DNA from 3 places in the Streptomyces araujoniae genome. Region 3 is predicted to be linked to each of the others. Evidence: riboswitches for the same ligand, from Rfam matches in the RefSeq annotation. Region 3 holds a riboswitch; each other region holds the start of a gene.

Region 1 (4,185 bases), 1.3 Mb from region 3:
CCGGCCGATCATGTGCTGCTCACCCGGCGACAGCTTGGCGAGGTCGGCCACGTCCGAGTGGAGGTCGACCTCCTCCACGGTCCAGGTGTTCTTGATCGCGTCCCGGTAGCGCTCGTAGAAGTCCGGGTACCGCATGGGACGCAGGGTCAGCTCGAATCCCGGGTCGAGCAGGTTCTTCTCGTTGTTCGTGGTGCTCATTACTGGCAGGCCTCGCAGGACTCGGGGTTTTCGAGGGAGCAGGCGATGGCGTCCGCGTCGGGAGCCGTCGCCTGCTGTACGGGAATGGGGGCGGCGGCCGCCGCCTGGCCGGACGCGGCACGGGCGATCCGGGTCGCCGGGCGCGAGCGGAGGTAGTACGTCGTCTTCAGCCCCTGCTTCCAGGCGTACGCGTACATCGAGGAGAGCTTGCCGATCGTCGGCGTCTCCAGGAACAGGTTGAGCGACTGGCTCTGGTCGAGGAACGGCGTACGGGCCGCCGCCATGTCGATCAGACCGCGCTGCGGGATCTCCCACGCCGTGCGGTACAGCGCCCGCACGTCCTCGGGGATCCAGGCGAAGCCCTGGACCGAGCCGCTGGCCTCGCGCAGCGCCTCACGGGTGCGGGCGTCCCACACGCCGAGCTTCTTCAGCTCGTCCACCAGGTAGGCGTTCACCTGGAGGAACTCGCCGCTGAGCGTCTCGCGCTTGAACAGGTTGGAGACCTGCGGCTCGATGCACTCGTACACACCGGCGATCGAGGCGATCGTCGCGGTCGGCGCGATGGCGAGCAGCAGCGAGTTGCGCATGCCGGTCTTCGCGACCCGGGCGCGCAGGGCGTCCCAGCGCTCCGGCCAGTTCAGCTCGGTGTCGTAGTGGTCGGGGTGGAGCACACCGCGCGCGGCACGCGTCTCCGACCACGCGGGCAGCGGGCCCGAGCGCTCGGCCAGGTCGCAGGAGGCCTCGTACGCCGCGAGCATGATGCGCTCGGCGATCTGCGTGGAGAGGGCGCGGGCCCGCGGGGAGTCGAACGGCAGGCGCAGCTGGAAGAAGACGTCCTGGAGGCCCATGGCGCCCAGGCCGACCGGCCGCCAGCGGGAGTTGGAGTTCCCGGCCTGCTCGGTCGGGTAGAAGTTGATGTCGACGACCCGGTCGAGGAAGGTCACGGCCGTACGGACGGTGGCGTCCAGGCGCTCCCAGTCGATCGAGCCGTTGGCCACGAACGCGCCCAGGTTGACCGAGCCCAGGTTGCAGACGGCCGTCTCGCCGTCGTTGGTGACCTCCAGGATCTCCGTGCACAGGTTCGAGGAGTGCACGACCCGGCCCGGCTCGGCGGTCTGGTTCGCGGTCCGGTTGGAGGCGTCCTTGAACGTCATCCACCCCTGGCCGGTCTGGGCGAGGGTCCGCATCATCCGGCCGTACAGCTCACGCGCCGGCATCGTCTTGCGGGCCAGGCCCTTGGCCTCGGCCGCGCGGTAGGCCGCGTCGAACTCGTCGCCCCACAGGTCGACCAGCTCGGGCACGTCGGCGGGGGAGAACAGCGACCACTCGGTGTCCGCGTCGACGCGGCGCATGAACTCGTCCGGGATCCAGTGCGCCAGGTTGAGGTTGTGCGTACGCCGCTGGTCCTCACCCGTGTTGTCGCGCAGCTCCAGGAACTCCTCGATGTCCGCGTGCCAGGTCTCCAGGTAGACCGCCGCCGCGCCCTTGCGCCGGCCGCCCTGGTTCACCGCCGCCACGGAGGCGTCCAGCGTCTTGAGGAACGGCACGATGCCGTTGGAGTGCCCGTTGGTGCCCCGGATCAGCGAACCCCGGGCGCGGATACGGGAGTAGGAGAGGCCGATGCCGCCCGCGTGCTTCGACAGACGCGCCACCTGGTGGTAGCGGTCGTAGATCGAGTCCAGCTCGTCCTTGGGGGAGTCCAGCAGATAGCAGGAGGACATCTGCGGGTGCCGGGTGCCGGAGTTGAAGAGCGTGGGGGAGGAGGGGAGGTAGTCCAGTTTGCTCATCAGCCCGTAGAGCGCGGCGACCTCGTCCAGCGCGCGCACCGACTCGTCCTCGGCGAGGCCCGCGGCCACGCGCAGCATGAAGTGCTGCGGGGTCTCGATGACCTGACGGGTGAGCGGGTGGCGCAGCAGGTAACGGCTGTGCAGCGTACGGAGGCCGAAGTAGCCGAAGCGGTCGTCCGCGCCCTCGGCCAGCGTCCGCTCCACCAGCGCGTCCAGCGCCTCGGCGTGCAGCTCCACGAAGGCGGCGGTGCGGTCCGCGATCAGGCCCTCGCGGTGGCCGACGGCGACCGAGGCGGAGAAGGACGTGGCGCCCTGGCTCGCGGCCTCCTCGGCGATCGTCCGGGTCAGCAGCCGGGCGGCGAGCCTGGAGTACGCCGGGTCCTCGGAGATCAGGCCCGCCGCCGCCTCGGTGGCCAGCGTGCGCAACTCGGCCTCGTCGGAGCGGGCGTTGCGCCCGCGGAGCGCGGAGGCGGCGACCCGTCCGGGGTCGGTGTCGGGCAGATCGACGGTGAGGTCGGTCAGGGTCCGCAGCAGGGCGGTCCCGGGTCCGTCGGTCGTGCCTTCTCCGGACGCGGTGGAGGCAGCGGATTCGGTGGCTGAAACCGGATCGGCGGGCGCGATGGTCACTGGGCTTTCCCTCGCTCGGCTGGGGGCCGGCGGCGAGCGGGGAAACCGGGCAGCACGATGCCTGACAAGGCAGCACTGCTACGGCGTCCACCGGCCCATCCGCGAGGCCCGGACGTCTACCGTCCGGTTCGGGCGAGCCGGACGTACTGTCGACAGGTCTTCGGACTTCGGGTGTGCAAAAGCACACTGATCACACCGTTGCGGGACAGTTCCGGATTCGCACCGGATTCCCCTGCGGCGACAGCGAGGTCGAGCATACATGTGGGGGCCGCCAGATGATGCGGCCCCCACATGTTGTGTCGCGTTGATTGCTTGCGCCCTTCAGGAGGCCGTCTCCAGCTCCAGCCGGAAGGTCATGAGGCGCAGGCCAGGAACCGGCTCCCAGTCCCGCTCAGGGGTCCGCAGAAAGCCGAGCCGACGGTAGATCCTATGGGCCGGGAGCATGGCCGGCTGCGTCGACAGCACCAGCCCCCGGACGCCCTCGGCGGACCGGGCCCGCTCGACGCACGCCCGGACGAGCGCCTCTCCCACGCCCCGTCCCCGCCCGGCGCGGGCCACGGCGAGCATCCGGAACTCGGCCTCGTCCGGACCGGAGATATCGCGCCACGGAGTGCCGGGAGCGGCATACGTCACACCCCCGACCACCACCCCGTCCGCGTCGAGCGCCACGAGCACCTCGGCCTCGGCCGCCCGCTGTGCCACCGCCCGCAGTTTGAGGAGGTAGGGGTCCGCCGGGCCGTCCAGCAGACCGTCGCCGAGGTAGGCCTCGGCGATGATCTCGCCGAGTACGGCGTACTCGGCGGGCTCCGCCACCCTGATCGTCAGATCCATCAGCCGCTCGCTCCCACCTCGTTGTCCGGGGCACCGTCGCCCACCGGCGGCAGGTCGCCGCGCTCGACGGGCCGTTGTCCAAAGCCGCCCCCGGCGGGCGGCAGCACCCGGTCCAGCTCGTGGTCGTCGGCGCGGTGGGCGGCCCGCGCCGCCGACCGCAGCGTCGCCCGGTCCACCCTCTCGCGCGCCCCGCTCACCGTGATCACGAGCCCGCCCCGCTCCCGGGCGTACGCGTGGTCCGACTCCGTGGCCCGGTACCAGTGTTCGCCGTCCCGCTCGCACGTCTCCGGGGGCTCCGTGCCGCCGGCGGGCGCGGCGGCACCCGTGCACTCCGCCACGGCGTGCGGGCGGCGTTCCACCGACAGCTGGAACAGACCGCCGTCCGGCGCGGTGTAGGAGCTGCCGAACCCGTCGTCACCGAGCACCCCGACCGACTGGCGCGCCAGGGCGTAGCCCGCGGCCCCGGTCACCCAGACATGGTCCGTGACGAGCTGCGCCGCGCCCGCCCGCGCCTCCAGCTCCGCCCGGTCGGGCACCGGTCCGGCCGAAGGGCTCCGCTCCGCCGCCGGCTCCGAACCGGGCGCCGGCGCGGTGCCGCAGCCCGTGACCGCCGCCAGTGCCAGGGCCGCGGCCAGGAGGAGGGGGCGGAGCCGGGGCCGCCGGATGTGCGATGCCATGGGCACATCCTTTCGTACGGTCGGGGCTCCGCGCACCGGGGGACCGAACGGCGGACGGGCTCGCC
Region 2 (4,185 bases), 4.0 Mb from region 3:
ACGAGCGCGGGCTGCTGGACCAGGGCGCGGGCGACCAGGGCCCGTTGGCGTTCGCCGCCGGAGAGCGAGGCGAACGTACGGGGTTCGAGCGCGGCGATCCCGACCCGTTCCAGGGCGTCGGTGACCAGGGCGGTGTCGGCGGCGCTGTCCGCCTCCCAGAACCGCTTGTGCGGGGCGCGGCCCATGGCGACGACCTGGCCGACGGTCAGTTCGAAGCCGGCGTGGCTCTCCTGCGGGACGGTGGCGATGCGGCGGGCGCGGGACTTCACGGGGAGGGTGGCGAGGTCGTCGCCGTCCAGGAGGACCCGGCCGTGGGTGGGGCGCAGGGTGCCGTAGACGCAGCGCAGGAGTGTGGTCTTGCCGCTGCCGTTGGGGCCGACCAGGCCGACCGTCTCGCCGTCGGCGGCGATGAGGTCGACCGCGTCGACGAGGTGGCGGCCCTCGCCGGTCCCGTACGAGAGGGCCTCGGTGCGCAGGGTGGTCACGGGCGGGCTCCCTCGGGCGTGCGGACAGTCGTCGTGCGGGCGCGGCCCCCGTCCTCGGGGGCGGATCGTACGGTGCTCATGCCGGCGCCCCTTCCGGCCGGCGCCGCAGCATCCACAGGAAGAACGGGCCGCCGGTGAGCGCGGTGAGCACACCGACCGGGATGTCCTGCGGGGCGGCCAGGGTGCGGGCGGCCAGGTCCGCGAGGACCAGGAACACCGCCCCGCCGAGCGCGGCCACCGGCAGCAGCGCCCGGTGCGAGGCGCCCACCGCCATCCGGGCCATGTGCGGGACCATCAGCCCGACGAAGCCGATCGCCCCGCTGTACGCCACCAGCGCCCCGGTCATGAGCGAGGCGAGGACGAAGACGGCGGCCCGGAAGCGGGCGGTGTCCAGGCCCAGCACGGTCGCGCCCTCCTCCCCCACCAGGAGCAGGTCGAGCGGGCGGGCCAGGGTGAGGAGGACGGCCGTACCGGCGATCAGGGTGATCGTCGGGAGCGCGAGCATGTCCCAGCGGGCCGCGCCGAGGCCGCCGAGGGTCCAGTAGAGGACTTCCTGGAGGTGGTCGGCGCGGGCGGAGGTGACCAGGATCAGGCTGGTGAGGGCGGAGAGGATGTAGGAGACGGCGACCCCGGCGAGGACGAGCCGGTTGGTGGTGAGGCCGCCTCCGCCGCGCGCCAGGGTGTAGACGAGCAGCAGGGAGAGCAGCGCGCCGGCGAACGCGGCGGCCGGGATGGTCACGGTGGTGGCGAGGGAGGCGCCGATACCGAGGACGATCACCAGGACCGCGCCGGTGGAGGCCCCGGAGGAGACGCCGAGGAGGAACGGGTCGGCCAGCTGGTTCCGTACGAGGGCCTGGAGGACCGTGCCGATGACGGCGAGTCCGGCGCCGACGACGATGCCGAGCAGGACCCGGGGCAGCCGCACGTCCAGGACGATCGTGCGGAACGGGCTCGCCTCCGCCCGCCCGGTCAGGATGTCGATCACCTGGCCGGGCGGGATGCGGACGGAGCCGAGGGCGAGGGCGGCGACCACGGCGGCTGCGAGGAGGGCGGCGAGGGCGCCGACGACCAGGGTGTAGCGGAGCAGCCGCCGCGGTGCGGGGGTGCGGCAGGTCACGGGGTGGTGGCCGCCGGGTGGAGCTGGGCCGCGAGCTTCTCGACGGCGGCGGGGACGCGGACGCCGAGGACCGCGTCGGAGAGCGGCATCACCGCGAAGCGCTTGTTCTTGATGGCCGGGACGTCCGCGAGGGCCGGGTCGGTGAGGAGGCGCTTCTTCTTCTGTTCGACGGTGGTGGAGCCGTAGTCGTAGATCACGATCGCCTCGGGCTTGCGGGCGACGACGTTCTCCCAGGAGGCGTCCCCGAAGGACTTGTCGAGGTCGGCGAAGATGTTGGTGCCGCCGGCGCGCTTGATCAGCTCGTTGCCGATGCCCTTGCCGCCCGCGGTGAACGCGGTCTTGTCGCCGCTGTCGTAGACGAAGACGGGGAGGGCCTTGAGGTCCTTGAGCTTCTCGGCCGTGGCGGCGTTGTCGGCCTTGGCCCGCTTGATCCAGGCCTCGGCGCGGTCGCTGACGCCGAAGGTGCGGCCGACCTCGCGGATCTCTCCGTAGAGGGTCTCCATCGGGGTGTCGGCCTCGGCGCAGCTCTCGGTGTTGAGCCGGGTCTCGATGCCGGCCTTCTTCAGCGCCTCGCGGCCGCGCCCGTCGCCCGCGGCGAACGCGCTGGCGTAGCCGCCGTAGACGAAGTCGGGGTCGGCGGCGAGGACCTGCTCGTAGGAGGGGTACTCCTTGGCGATGACCGGGACGGAGGCGTAGTCCTCGGCGTACTTCGGCAGCACCTTGTCGTCGAGGTAGGCGGTGCCGACGAGGGACTTGGTGAGGCCCAGCTCCAGCATGATCTCGGTGACGTGCTGGTTCATGGTGACCACGCGCTTCGGCGCGGCCTTGTACGTGGTGGTGACACCGCAGTTGGTGACGGTGTACGGGAAGCCGTCGCTCTTCTCCGCGGCCTCGGGCCCGCCCTTGGCGTCGGGGCTCTCCGAGGAGGAGCAGGCGGTGAGGGCGAGCGGGAGCAGCACGGCGGCGGCTATGAGCGCGGGGGTGCGCCGGGACATGGCGGGGCCTCTCCGGGGGATTTCCGCGTCCCCTGGTCGATGCGGGAGAAGGCGGCGGGCCAGTTCCTGGCTTCCGGGCCGCCCTCCCGCGCGGAGTCGTCCACCGGGGAGTCGTCCGTACGGGAGGGGGCCCGGTCACAGTGGCGGGACCGTGCCGGATTCGCACCGGCTTCCTGGTTCCTGCTGCCTTGTGTTCGGGTCTGGGGTGCAGTGTGCCAGACGGATCCGGAGGGTCGGCGGGGCCCCCGGGGAGGAGCGTCGCGGCTCAGTACGCCTCGACGACCTGCACGTCTTCCTCGGTGATCTCGCCGTCCACGATGCGGTACGAGCGGAACTGGAAGGGGCCCGAGCCGTCGGTGTCGGCGGTGGAGACCAGGACGTAGTGGGCGCCGGGCTCGTTGGCGTACGTCACGTCGGTGCGGGAGGGGTAGGCCTCGGTCGCGGTGTGCGAGTGGTAGATGATCACGGGCTCCTCGTCGCGGTCGTCCATCTCGCGGTAGAGCTTGAGGAGGTCGCCGGAGTCGAACTCGTAGAACGTGGGCGAGCGGGCGGCGTTGAGCATGGGGACGAAGCGCTCGGGGCGCCCGGTCCCGGCCGGGCCCGCCACCACACCGCACGCCTCGTCGGGGTGGTCGGCGCGGGCGTGGGCGACGATCTGGTCGTGGAGCGCCTGGGTGATGGTCAGCATGGCAAGAGGATAGGCATGCGGCCCTCTCCGTACCGGTGGGTGGTACGGGGAGGGCCGCATGGTGGACGCCGGGGCCGTGGGGGGAGCTGAGCGGCCGGGACGCCCTGGGGAGGAGGGCCGGTCCAGGGCCCGTGGTCGACGGGCCCGCCCTCGGGTTCGGTGCTCGACGCGAGCGGGTGGGGTGCTCGCCGGAGCCTGGGTCAGCGCTTGGCGAAGGCGGTGTTCTCCGGGTCGCGCGACTTGAGCACCAGGTAGGAGACGCCCAGGAGGAGCGCCCAGAGCGGGGCGCAGTAGAGCGAGATCCGGGCGTCCTGGTCGATCGCCATCATGACGATGACCATGCCGATGAAGGCGAGCGCGAACCAGCTGGTGTACGGGGCTCCCGGGGCCTTGAACGAGGAGTGCGGGAGCACGCCCCGGTCGGCCATGCGGCGGTAGCGGATCTGGCTGAACAGGATCATGATCCAGGCCCACATGCCGGAGATGGTGGCGAAGGAGACGACGTAGTTGAACGCCTCGCCCGGCCACTGGTAGTTGATCCAGACGCCGACGAGCATCAGGGCGGCGGAGAAGGTGGTCCCGGTGAGCGGCAGGCCGTTCTTCGTGAGCTTGGTGAAGGCGCGCGGGCCCTGTCCGTTCATGGCCAGGTCGCGGAGCATGCGGCCGGTGGAGTACATGCCGGAGTTGCAGGAGGAGAGCGCCGCGGTCAGGACGACGAAGTTGACGATGGCGGCGCCGATGCCGAGCCCCATCTCCTCGAAGGCCTTCACGAACGGCGAGACGCCCGGCTTGAAGGTGGACCACGGCACGACCGACAGGATCATGATCAGGGCGCCGACGTAGAAGACGGCGATGCGCCACGGCACGGTGTTGATGGCCTTGGGCAGCACGGTCCTGGGG
Region 3 (4,185 bases):
ACGAAGGACCAGGCGAGCATGGTGACCGGTCCGGTCAGCATGCCCTTGACCGGGCGCTCGGTGAGCGACTGCGCGTACGCCGTCCAGCGCACGGTCATCGGCTCGGGGCGCGAGATGTCCCCGGCGAGGACCGGCGGGCGGACGTAGCGGGTGCCGTACGACTGGACCCAGCCGTGCTGGGTGGCGAGGTAGCCGGTGAGCTGCTCCGCGAAGTACTGCACCATGTCGTTGCGTTCGGGCTCGCCGTGGACCAGGACGTCGATCCCGGCCTTCTCCTGGAAGGAGAGGACCTCGCGGATCTCGTCCTTGATCCGCTCCTCGTACCCGGCCCCGTCGATCCGGCCGGCCCTCAGGTCGGCGCGGGCGGTGCGGAGTTCGGTGGTCTGCGGGAAGGAGCCGATGGTGGTGGTGGGCAGCAGCGGCAGCCCGAGGTGGGCGCGCTGGGCCACGGTCCGCTCGGCGTACGGCTGGGAGCGGCGGCCGTCGGCATCGGTGACGGCCGCCGTACGGGCCCGGACGGCGGGGTCGCGGGTGATGGGGGCGTCGGCGCGGGAGGCCAGGTCGGCGCGGTTGGCGGCGAGTTCGGCGGCGATGGCCTCGGTGCCTTGGGAGAGCCCCCTGGCCAGGGTGACGATCTCGGCGGTCTTCTGCCGGGCGAAGGCCAGCCAGCGCAGCACCTGCGGGTCGATGTCCCGCTCGGCCGACGCGTCCAGCGGGACGTGCAGGAGGGAGGAGGAGGCGGAGACGTCGACCTGGTCCGCGAGGCCCAGGAGCGTGCCGAGGGTGGCGAGCGACTTCTCGTAGTCGTTGATCCAGATGTTGCGGCCGTTGACGACGCCCGCGACGAGCCGCTTGCCGGGCAGTCCGCCGGCCGCCGCGAGGTCGTCGAGGTTGGCGGCGCCGGACTCGGTGAAGTCCAGCGCGATCCCCTCGACCGGGGACTTGGCCAGGACGGGCAGGGCCTCGCCGAGCCGGCCGAAGTAGGAGGCGACCAGCAGCTTCGGCCGGTCGGCCAGTGAGCCCAGCTCGCGGTAGGCGCGGGCGGTGGCGTTCAGCTCGGCCGGGGTGCGGTCCTGGACGAGGGCGGGCTCGTCCAGCTGCACCCACTCGGCGCCGGCGGCCCGCAGGTCCGCGAGGACCTCGGCGTACACGGGCAGCAGCCTATCCAGCAGGGTCAGCGGCTCGAAGCCGGCGGCGACTCCGGGGGCCGCCTTGGCGAGCAGCAGGTAGGTGACGGGGCCGACCAGGACCGGGCGCGGGGTGTGGCCGAGCGCCAGGGCCTCCTTGAACTCCTCGACCTGCTTGGCGGAGTCGGCGGTGAACACCGTGTCCGGCCCCAACTCGGGGACCAGGTAGTGGTAGTTGGTGTCGAACCACTTGGTCATCTCCAGCGGCGCCACGTCCTGGGTGCCGCGGGCCATGGCGAAGTAGCCGTCGAGGGCGTCCGCGTCGACCGCAGCGCGGTGCCGCTCGGGGACAGCGCCGACCATGACACTGGTGTCCAGGACGTGGTCGTAGTACGAGAAATCACCGGTCGGCACTTCGTGGACGCCGGCCTCGGCGAGCTGCTGCCAGGTGCCCCGGCGCAGTTCGGCGGCGGTCTGCCGGAGGGCGCCCGCGTCGACGCGGCCCTTCCAGTAGCCCTCGACGGCCTTCTTCAGTTCACGGTTCTGACCCTGGCGGGGGTAGCCGTACACGGTGGCCCGTGCTGCCGCGGCTGCGGGCTTCGCTGTCACGTGACTCTCCTTCGCGAGCGTGTCTCCAGCTGTTCCCGGGACGGAACGCGGACGCGAAGGGGTGACGGACCGGGCGGAAACGCGACACGCTGACCGTGTCCGTCCACCCGACGGTTACGCCGACCCGCCCACGAGGTCACCGGGAACTCCGCACACGAACGGTCGCGTGCGGGCAACGGGCAGGTCTTCGGACTCGCGGGCACGTCTGCCGGGGGCAGACACCTAGTGGCCGTCGCTTCCCAGACCCGTCCGGGTCCAGTGCGTATGACGGCGGTCGTTCCCGCTCACCGCTGCGGGGCAGTCCCGGATTCCCACCGGGTTCCCTCTTACGACGCTCCCGTCCGGCTGACGGGGCGAACCAGCTGCACCGGTCACCCTAAGCGGACGACCGCCGGGCGCACACCGTTGTTCACACTTCGGACAGTGAAATGAGACACGGGCCACGCAGGGAGGGCGCCCGGCGGCTTCGGACGGCCCGGATTCCGCTCCCCTTCGCCCGTTCGCTGACTTCCGGTCAGCTCGTGGTGGCACGGTGACACAGATGTAACCGAATGGCGTAGGCGAGCCGGAACCACTGAGCGTCACAGGCCGTTCTTCTTGCCAATACACGGCCGCCGACCCGCGGCGGCGAGGAGAGAAGGGGAGCGCTGCATGAAGAAGACAGTCGGCTGGGCCCAGGACGGCGACGGCTGGACGATCACGGTGAACGGCACGCAGTACCGGGCCGTGGAGCGCGCCACCGACGGGCGCGTGGACAACTATCTGGTGCGGGGCAACGAGCTGAGTGCCGAGTGCCCGAGCCTCGGCCACGGGCTCGGCCTGATCCGGGCGCACGAGTCCCGGAGCTGACCCGGCAGGGCCCGACGACGAGGTGCGGCGCCGCCGCCCGCGCCTCGCACGGCCCGCCACCCCTTGTCCGGGCCCCCGCTCACGGGCCGGGGCCCATCAGCGGCCGACACCGCCTCGGATACGGGCGGCTTCACCGCCTCAGGCGCCGCCCGACGCGCCCGGCCCCTGACGCAGCAGGTACGTGTCCATGATCCAGCCGTGCCGTTCGCGGGCCTCGGCGCGCACGCGGCTGATCCGGTCCGCGACCTCGTCGAGCGGGCCGGAGACCAGGAGTTCGTCCGGGGTGCCGATGTAGGCGCCCCAGTAGATCCACAGCCCCCGGCCCGTCAGATGGGTGAAGCTCTCGTGGCCGTCGAGCATCACCACGATGTCGCCGTCGTCGTCCGGGAACCCCTCCGCGAGCCGCCTGCCGGGGGTGATGCGGATCGGGCGGCCCACCTGGTTCAGGGACGTACGGTGGCGGGCGGCGAGGGCGGAGACGCTGCTGATGCCGGGGATCACCTCATGCCCGAACTCCACCGTCCCCCGGTCCCGGATGTCTTCCAGGATCGCCAGGGTGCTGTCGTACAGGGACGGGTCGCCCCAGACCAGGAAGGCCCCGCACTCCCCCGGTGCCAGCTCCTCGGCGATCAGGCGCTCGCAGATGTCGGCGCGGCGGTGGCGCCAGTCGTGGACCGCCGAGGTGTAGCGCCCCCGGTCGTCCTGGGTGCGGTCCCGCCAGGGGTCCTCGGCCTCGACGACCCGGTAGGGGCCGGTGAGGTGTTCGGCCAGGATGTCCCGTCGCAGCCGGGTGAGGGACTCCTTCTCGCGGCCCTTGCCGAGCACGAAGAAGACCTGCGCCCGGCGCATCGCCTTGATCGCGGCGAGCGTCAGGTGGTCGGGGTCACCGGCGCCCATGCCGATGACGAGGATGTGGCGTGGTGGTGCGTCGCTCATGTCGGCCGATCATGCCAGGGCGGGCCGCCGGCCCGGGCAGGGGGCGGGGCGGCCGTCGGCACCGACCGGCGCGGGCAGGACCCGGCCCGGGGCGAGGGCGCGTCCGTGTCGGAGCGAGGCGGGGTGGACTTACTAGGACGTCCAACTATATGTTCGTGAGCAGAGAGGCGACCGGCATCGTGCCGGGCGCCTCGAAGGCCCGTGGTGTCAGGGAAGCCGGTGCGATTCCGGCGCGGTCCCGCCACTGTGACCGGGGAGTCCGTCCTCGCAGGACACGCCACTGACGGCGAACCAGCCGTCGGGAAGGCACGAGGGCGCGCGCTGATCCGGGAGTCAGGATACCGGCCACGGGAATAGTTCCGTGTTTCCACGAGGATGGAGCAGACACGCATGGCACCGGTCCGCACCCACGGCCCCGCGGGCACGTCCCGGCGAGCGGTTCTCCCCGCCCCCTGACGGCCCCGCCCTTCGCGTCCCCCCTGGCGGCAGCCCTTCCGCGCCCCCGTGCACCCGACCGGTGCGCGGGCCGGTGGCAGCCGTGCGCCATCCCCGGATCTCTCCTGACGATCTCACCGACGAGAGCAGGTTTCCATGGTCCGCGAACTCACCCATTTCATCGGCGGCAAGCACACGCCCGGCACCTCGGGCACGTACGGCGATGTCT

Evidence for each region. Region 3 has a riboswitch for cobalamin ahead of metE (5-methyltetrahydropteroyltriglutamate--homocysteine S-methyltransferase). Riboswitches for the same ligand answer to the same signal wherever they lie in the genome.
Region 1: another riboswitch for cobalamin. It lies ahead of ACQ9ZG_RS23390 (ribonucleoside-diphosphate reductase subunit alpha); the one in region 3 lies ahead of metE (5-methyltetrahydropteroyltriglutamate--homocysteine S-methyltransferase).
Region 2: another riboswitch for cobalamin. It lies ahead of ACQ9ZG_RS11265 (ABC transporter substrate-binding protein); the one in region 3 lies ahead of metE (5-methyltetrahydropteroyltriglutamate--homocysteine S-methyltransferase).

Annotation. Positions count from the first base shown of each region.
Region 1 covers NZ_CP194070.1:5,396,510-5,400,694, forward strand. The annotation lists gene ACQ9ZG_RS23385 (ribonucleotide-diphosphate reductase subunit beta) at 1-198, opposite strand, end outside; gene ACQ9ZG_RS23390 (ribonucleoside-diphosphate reductase subunit alpha) at 198-2,612, opposite strand; cobalamin riboswitch at 2,747-2,881, opposite strand; gene ACQ9ZG_RS23395 (GNAT family N-acetyltransferase) at 2,934-3,443, opposite strand; gene ACQ9ZG_RS23400 (hypothetical protein) at 3,443-4,120, opposite strand.
Region 2 covers NZ_CP194070.1:2,658,967-2,663,151, forward strand. The annotation lists gene ACQ9ZG_RS11255 (ABC transporter ATP-binding protein) at 1-485, opposite strand, end outside; gene ACQ9ZG_RS11260 (FecCD family ABC transporter permease) at 562-1,602, opposite strand; gene ACQ9ZG_RS11265 (ABC transporter substrate-binding protein) at 1,599-2,597, opposite strand; cobalamin riboswitch at 2,638-2,832, opposite strand; gene ACQ9ZG_RS11270 (M67 family metallopeptidase) at 2,863-3,285, opposite strand; gene ACQ9ZG_RS11275 (amino acid permease) at 3,486-4,185, opposite strand, start outside.
Region 3 covers NZ_CP194070.1:6,692,999-6,697,183, reverse strand. The annotation lists gene metE (5-methyltetrahydropteroyltriglutamate--homocysteine S-methyltransferase) at 1-1,736, opposite strand, end outside; cobalamin riboswitch at 1,898-2,114, opposite strand; gene ACQ9ZG_RS28550 (hypothetical protein) at 2,388-2,585, shown strand; gene cobF (precorrin-6A synthase (deacetylating)) at 2,724-3,521, opposite strand; cobalamin riboswitch at 3,707-3,885, shown strand; gene ACQ9ZG_RS28540 (CoA-acylating methylmalonate-semialdehyde dehydrogenase) at 4,113-4,185, shown strand, end outside.